2 regions of the Streptomyces sp. NPDC050161 genome follow, and region 2 is predicted to be linked to the other one. Evidence: riboswitches for the same ligand, from Rfam matches in the RefSeq annotation. Region 2 holds a riboswitch; the other holds the start of a gene.
The links. A riboswitch is a leader RNA that binds a small molecule or an ion and turns the genes downstream of it on or off. The one in region 2 is predicted to bind S-adenosylmethionine.
Positions count from the first base shown of each region.

Region 1: linked by a shared signal. The riboswitch ahead of ACIBK8_RS14105 (aminotransferase class V-fold PLP-dependent enzyme) and the one ahead of thrC (threonine synthase) in region 2 are both predicted to bind S-adenosylmethionine.

Region 1 is NZ_JBITJM010000006.1:383,928-387,325, reverse strand. Features, by position in the region: gene trpD (anthranilate phosphoribosyltransferase) at 1-787, shown strand, start outside; SAM riboswitch class IV at 893-1,009, shown strand; gene ACIBK8_RS14105 (aminotransferase class V-fold PLP-dependent enzyme) at 1,176-2,552, shown strand; gene ACIBK8_RS14100 (Lrp/AsnC family transcriptional regulator) at 2,760-3,041, opposite strand; gene ACIBK8_RS14095 (rhomboid family intramembrane serine protease) at 3,038-3,398, opposite strand, start outside.
Region 2 is NZ_JBITJM010000022.1:78,856-82,253, reverse strand. Features, by position in the region: gene ACIBK8_RS29120 (trehalose-6-phosphate synthase) at 1-560, opposite strand, end outside; gene ACIBK8_RS29115 (glucosyl-3-phosphoglycerate synthase) at 600-1,565, opposite strand; SAM riboswitch class I at 1,738-1,898, shown strand; gene thrC (threonine synthase) at 1,915-3,207, shown strand; gene ACIBK8_RS29105 (MoaD/ThiS family protein) at 3,286-3,398, shown strand, end outside.

The DNA.
Region 1 (3,398 bases), on a different contig from region 2:
CGGCACCGGCGGTGACGGCGCCAAGACCGTCAACATCTCCACGATGTCGTCGATCGTGGTGGCCGGCACCGGCGTGAAGGTCGTCAAGCACGGCAACCGCGCGGCGTCGTCGGCGAGCGGCGCGTCCGACGTGCTGGAGAAGCTGGGTGTCGCGCTCGACCTGTCGCCGCGGCGGGTCGCCGAGGTGGCGAACGAAGCGGGCATCACGTTCTGCTTCGCGGTGAAGTTCCACCCGTCGCTGCGGCACGTGGCGCCCGCCCGGCGGGAGTTGGGCATCAGGACCACGTTCAACGTGCTGGGCCCGCTGACCAACCCCGCCAAGGTGCGGGCGCAGGCGACCGGTGTCGCGGACGCCCGGATGGCGCCGATCCTGGCCGGTGTACTGGCCGAGCGCGGCTCGTCCGCCCTGGTGTTCCGCGGCGACGACGGGCTCGACGAGCTGACGACGACGGCGACGTCCCGGGTGTGGATCGTCCGCAACGGCGCGGTGCGGGAGGTGGCCTTCGACCCGCGGGACGTCGGTATCCCGCTGGTGCCCGTGGCGGCGCTGCGCGGCGCCGACGCGTCGTACAACGCCGACGTGGCGCGGCGGCTGCTGGACGGGGAGCGCGGTCCGGTGCGGGAGGCGGTGCTGCTGAACGCCGCCGCCGCGCTGGTGGCGCTGGAGCTGACCGACGCGCCGCTGACCGAGCAGATCGGGGCGGCGATCGGCAGGGCCGCCGATTCGATCGACTCCGGTGCGGCCAAGCGGGCCCTGGAGCGCTGGGTGGCGGCCAGCAACGCCTGAGCGCGGCGCCGCAGTTGCGGCGTGCGGATGTGAGCCCGGCCCGGTTTGATCTCAAAAACTGGACCGGGCTTGCGCCGTACGGAGCGTGTGGCATGATTCTGCCCAGGTCACGAGTGACAGCGATATGGCCCCGGCCCGCTGTCCGGCAACCCTCCGTCCGTGGCGGGGTGCCCCGGGTGATGACCAGGCCGCAGTCAGCGAGGTCTGCGGCAAGCGCGGATCCCTCGCCAGGGATCCTGGTCTTCGAGGGAGATCTTCCGTGAACCAGCGAATGCGATAGGGCCCGAAGGCCCCTTTTCCGCTTTCTGCTTTTTCCTTTCACACTGCGTCGCCGCGCTGTCGTACGCCCGCACGCAGTGAATTCGCCTTTCTCTCACGGGAGTTCGCCATGCCTGTTTCCGCCGTTGCCGCCGACAGTTCCGTTTGTGCCCCGCTGGCCGTTCTGGGGCGAGATGTCCTGGTGCCGCTGGTCACCGGCGGCGAGGTCGACTACGCCGCGCTGGACTACGCGGCGAGCGCCCCGGCGCTCCAGCGGGTCTGGGACGACGTGGCGGGCTACGCGCCGTACTACGGCAGCGTGCACCGCGGCGCCGGGTACCTCTCGCAGCTCTCCACCGACCTGTTCGAGAACGCCCGCACCACGATCGGGGACTTCCTGGGGTGCCGCCCCGACGACCAGGTGGTCTTCACCCGGTCCACCACCGACTCGCTGAACCTGCTGGCCGCCGTACTGCCGCCGCACACCCGGGTGTTCGTCTTCGAGACCGAGCACCACGCGTCGCTGCTGCCCTGGGAGCAGTGCCCCGGCGCCGAGGTGACGTACCTCAACGCGCCGCGCACCCCGCAGCAGGCCGTCGACACACTGGAGACGGCCCTCGCCGAGCGCGAACCCCACGGCCCCGCCCTGGTCTGCGTGACCGGTGCCTCGAACGTGACCGGTGAGCTGTGGCCGGTGCGGGAGTTGGCCGCCGCCGCGCACGCACACGGCGCCCGGATCGTCCTGGACGCCGCGCAGTTGGCCCCGCACCACCCCGTCGACATCGCCGAACTCGACGTGGACTGGATCGCCTTCTCCGGACACAAGCTCTACGCGCCGTTCGGCTCGGGCGTGCTGGCCGGCCGCGCCGACTGGCTGCGGGATGCCGAGCCGTACCTGGCGGGCGGCGGCGCCAGCCGCAAGGTCGCGCGGCGTACGGACGGCGGCGTGGACGTCGAGTGGCACACCAGCGCGGCCCGGCACGAGGCCGGTTCGCCGAACGTCATCGGTGCCTACGCGATCGCCTCGGCCTGCCAGGCACTGACCGAGGCCGGATTCGACACCCTGGTCGCCCGCGAGCAGGAGCTGATCGCCCGGGTCACGGCGGGGCTGGCCGAGGTGCCCGAGGTCAGGGTGCTGTCGCTGTTCGGCGACGACGCCCCCCGGGTCGGCGTCCTCTCGTTCGTCGTCGACGGCTGGAACAGCTCGCACTTCGCTGCCGCACTGTCGGCCGAGTACGGCATCGGTGTGCGCGACGGCCTGTTCTGCGCGCACCCGCTGGTGCGCACCCTGCTGGGCGGCGAACCGGACGAGCCCGGCGAGTGCGGCGCCCCCGAGGCGGCCCCCGGCGAGCGCTCACTGAACGCCATCCGGGTCAGCTTCGGCGCCGGCACCCCCGACGAGCACATCGACCGCTTCGTACGGGCCGTGAAGGAACTGGTGACGGACGGCGCCCGCTGGAACTACCGCACGGAAGAAGGCCGTTGCGTCCCCGACGCAACCCGCTGAGGAGACAGAGGCGCGCCCAACCGACGACGCGCACCCCCCCATTCCCCCACACACATACGGGAGGGGCCGGACCGCAGGACGAAGTCCGGAGGTCCGGCCCCGCACCCGAACAGCCCCGCGCAGCGCCAACAGCCCGCCGCAGGCGCAACGGCGGAAATCCCCCACGGCGGGAAAGCCGGCAACGTGGGAAACAGCCCAGCGCAGCGCCTACGCGTCGAGCCCGATCGCGAACGCCGCCTCCAGGTCGTGCTGGGAGTACGTACGGAAGGCGATGTGGGTCTCCGTGGAGGCGACACCCGGCACCTTGCTGATCCGGCCGGGAATGACGTCGGCGAGGTCGTCGTGGGCGGCGACGCGGACCATGGCGATGAGGTCGTGGGCGCCCGTGACGGAGTAGACCTCGCTGACGCCTTCCAGCGCGGCGATCTTCTCGGCGATCTCCGGGATCTGGTCCACGCTGGTCTTGATGAGCACGATCGACGTGATCACTGCTGGCTCTCTCCCTCGGTCGCCGGTGCGTTCCCCCTGGTGGCCACCACACTAGCGCCCCGGTAGCGGCCCCACGCGTAGAGGAAGCCGAGGGCGAAGCCCACCACATGGGCGAGGTAGGCGACGCCGGGGCCGCTGGGGTCGCGCTGGGCCGCCAGCCACTGGAGCACGAACCAGAACAGCAGCACGATCCAGGCGGGGAAGCGCAGCGGCAGGAAGAAGAGGAACGGGAAGATGCTGGTCACCCGGGCCTTGGGGAAGAGGTAGAGGAAGGCGCCCAGCACGCCGGAGATCGAGCCGGACGCGCCGACCAGGGTCTGTCCCGACGTGGCGTGCGCGGCTGCGTAGCCGAGCAGG
Region 2 (3,398 bases):
GCGGGCGCCCACGGCGTGTGGGAGAAGTGCGCGATCCGCAGGTCGGGGCGGAGCGCGCGGAGCATCCCGGGGGCCAGCGCCAGGTGGTAGTCCTGGATGAGGACCGCGGCGCCCGGTGCGGCGGCCTCGGCGAGCGCGTCGGCGAAGGCCGCGTTGTACGCCTCGTAGGCCGCCCACTGCGTACGGAAGTCCGTATCGAAGGCGGGTTCCAGGGGCGTCTGGTAGAGCATGTGGTGGACGAACCACAGCACGGAGTTGGCGATGCCGTTGTAGGCGGCGGCGTGCACCTCCGCGGGGATGTCCAGCATCCGGACGCGCTGTCCACCGGTGTCGTCCGGGTCGAGGTCGCCGCCGGTGCGCCGGACGGCCGCGCGGTCGCCGTCGCCGAGCGCGGCGCACACCCAGACCGCGTCGGTGTCGGGGCCGATGGCCGACAGGCCCGAGACGAGACCGCCGCCGCCGCGCTTGGCGGTCAGCGTGCCGTCGGCTGCCCGGGTGTAGGAGACCGGACCGCGATTGGAGGCGACGAGCACCTCGGCAGGCTTGCGTTCGGAGACCATGCGGCGAGAGTAGACGGACGGGGTGCCGCCCGCGCGCCTTCAGGCCGCCCGGCGTTCCGCGTACTCCGGTATTTCGGCCATCGGGGGCCGTTCCTCGGTGTCCACGTCGGTGGTGCGGGGCACGAAACCGGATTCGCCGCGGTCGAACTGGGTGAGCCGGGGCCGCACCAAGTGGCCGCGGGCCAGCCGGAGTTGGGCCGTGCGGTAGATGGCAGCCGCCATCCGGCCGAGTGCCTGGCCGTCCTGGTGGCGGTGCTTGCGGACGCCGACGTCCACCTGGGCGAGCGCGTCCAGGCCGACGGTGTGCAGGGCGTCGACCAAGAGGCCCAGCTCTACGCCGTAGCCGACCGGGAACGGCAGGCGCTCCAGCAGTGAGCGGCGGGCCGCGTACTCGCCGCCCAGGGGCTGCACGAAGCCGGCCAGTTGCGGCCAGTGGAGGTTGAGGAGGGGGCGCGCCACCAGTTCGGTGACCCGGCCGCCCTGTCCGGCACCTGAGCCGGGCGCGCCGCCGGTCTCCAGCGGCCGGTCGTACATCGCCTTCACGAACTGGATGTCCGGATCGGTCAGCAGCGGGCCGACGATGCCGGAGACGAAGTCCGGTGAGAAGGCGCGCAGGTCGGCGTCGACGAAGCAGACGATGTCGCCGCGGGTCGCCAGCAGCGAGCGCCAGAGCACCTCGCCCTTGCCGGGGAGCGCGGGCAGCCGCGGCAGGACGGTGTCACGGTGCACGACGCGCGCGCCGGCCGCCGCCGCGACCTCGGCGGTGCGGTCGGTGGAGCCGGAGTCCAGCACCACCAACTCGTCAACCAGAGGCACATCGGGGGTCATCAGCGCGGCGCGGATGGCCGCGGCGATGGTGCCGACCGTGGCCTCCTCGTCGAGTGCGGGCAGCACCACGCTGACCGTCCTGCCGGTCTGCCGCTTGGCGTCGAGCAGCTGCCCGAGCGGGCGGTCGGCAGCGGACCAGGAGCGGTGCTCAAGCCAGCGCTCCACCTCTTCCAGCACGTCTTCGACTCCTCGGTGCGCGCCGTATCAGCGGCGCATGTGATCCATCTCGCGGTTCGGACGACTATCTCAACCGTCAGGGCCTTCGGTTACAGTCTTGAACAACGCGGACGACCGTCGCATGCCGGGGTCTCCGCACCACAAACGCCTGGGATTTTGCCCAGTGCCATACCGCTCATCCAGAGGGGCAGAGGGATACGGCCCGTTGAAGCCCCGGCAACCCTCCAGCCGGTCTTGCCGCCAGGACGTGAACGTCCCGCGCGCGTGAGGCTCCCGGCTAGGGAAGGTGCCAAATCCGTCTCGTGGCGAGATGCGCCCCGAGGAAGATGAGGAGAAAGGGCCTCCCTCCATGGCTGTGCAAGCTACTGAAGTCACCGAAAACGCTTCCTCCGTCGCTCTGGGTCCTGCCGTCGCGCTCTCCTGCCGCGAATGCGGCGAGCGTTTCGACCTCGGCCCGATCTTCGCCTGTGCGACCTGTTTCGGGCCGCTCGAAGTGGCGTACGACCTGCCGAGTGGCGACCCCGAGGGACTGCGGAAGCGGATCGAGGCCGGTCCCGACAACATCTGGCGCTATGCGCCGCTGCTGCCCGTCCCCGAGGACGTGGCCGAGAAGCCGAACCTCAACCCCGGCTTCACCAAGCTCGTCAAGGCCGACAACCTCGCCCGTGAGCTGGGTGTCACCGGCGGCCTGTACGTCAAGGACGACTCCGGCAACCCGACGCACTCCTTCAAGGACCGGGTCGTCGCCATCGCCGTGGAAGCCGCCCGCGCCTTCGGCTTCACCACCCTGTCCTGCTCGTCGACCGGCAACCTCGCCGGCGCGGTGGGCGCGGCGGCGCGCCGGGCCGGCTTCAAGTCCTGCGTCTTCATCCCGCACGACCTGGAGGCGGGCAAGGTCGTCATGGCCGCGGTCTACGGCGGCGACCTGGTCGGCATCGAGGGCAATTACGACGACGTCAACCGCTTCTGCAGCGAGCTGATCGGCGATCCGCTCGGCGAGGGCTGGGGCTTCGTCAACGTCAACCTCCGTCCGTACTACGGCGAGGGCTCCAAGACGCTCGCGTACGAGATCTGCGAGCAGCTGGGGTGGCGGCTCCCGGACCAGATCGTCATTCCGATCGCGTCGGGCTCGCAGCTGACGAAGATCGACAAGGGTCTGAAGGAGCTGATCGCCCTCGGCCTCGTCGAGGACCGGCCCTACAAGATCTTCGGCGCCCAGGCGGAGGGCTGCTCGCCGGTCTCGACGGCGTTCAAGGCCGGTCACGACGTGGTGCGCCCGCAGAAGCCGGACACCATCGCCAAGTCGCTGGCGATCGGCAACCCGGCCGACGGTCCCTACGTCCTGGACATCGCGCGCCGTACCGGCGGTGCGGTGGAGGATGTGAACGACGAGCAGGTCGTGGACGCGATCAAGCTGCTGGCCCGGACGGAAGGGATCTTCGCGGAGACCGCGGGCGGTGTGACCGTCGGCGTGACCAAGAAGCTCATCGACGAGGGGCTGCTCGACCCGTCCCTGACCACCGTCGTCCTGAACACCGGTGACGGCCTCAAGACGCTTGACGCCGTCGCCCCGACCACGGGCCCCACGGCCACCATCCGCCCGAGCCTGGACGCGTTCCGCTCGGCCGGTCTGGCCGGCTGACCCGTCCCGCCCGCCGCCGCTCGCCCGGCGGCCCCCGAACCCGCAGTCGTATTCCGTAGCCGTTGGAAGGCAGAACCCATGAGCGTCAAGGTCCGCATCCCCACCATCCTCCGCACGTACACCGGTGGCCAGGCCGAGGTCGCGGCCGAGGGCGCGACCCTCTCCGAGGTGATCGGCGACCTGGAGAAGAA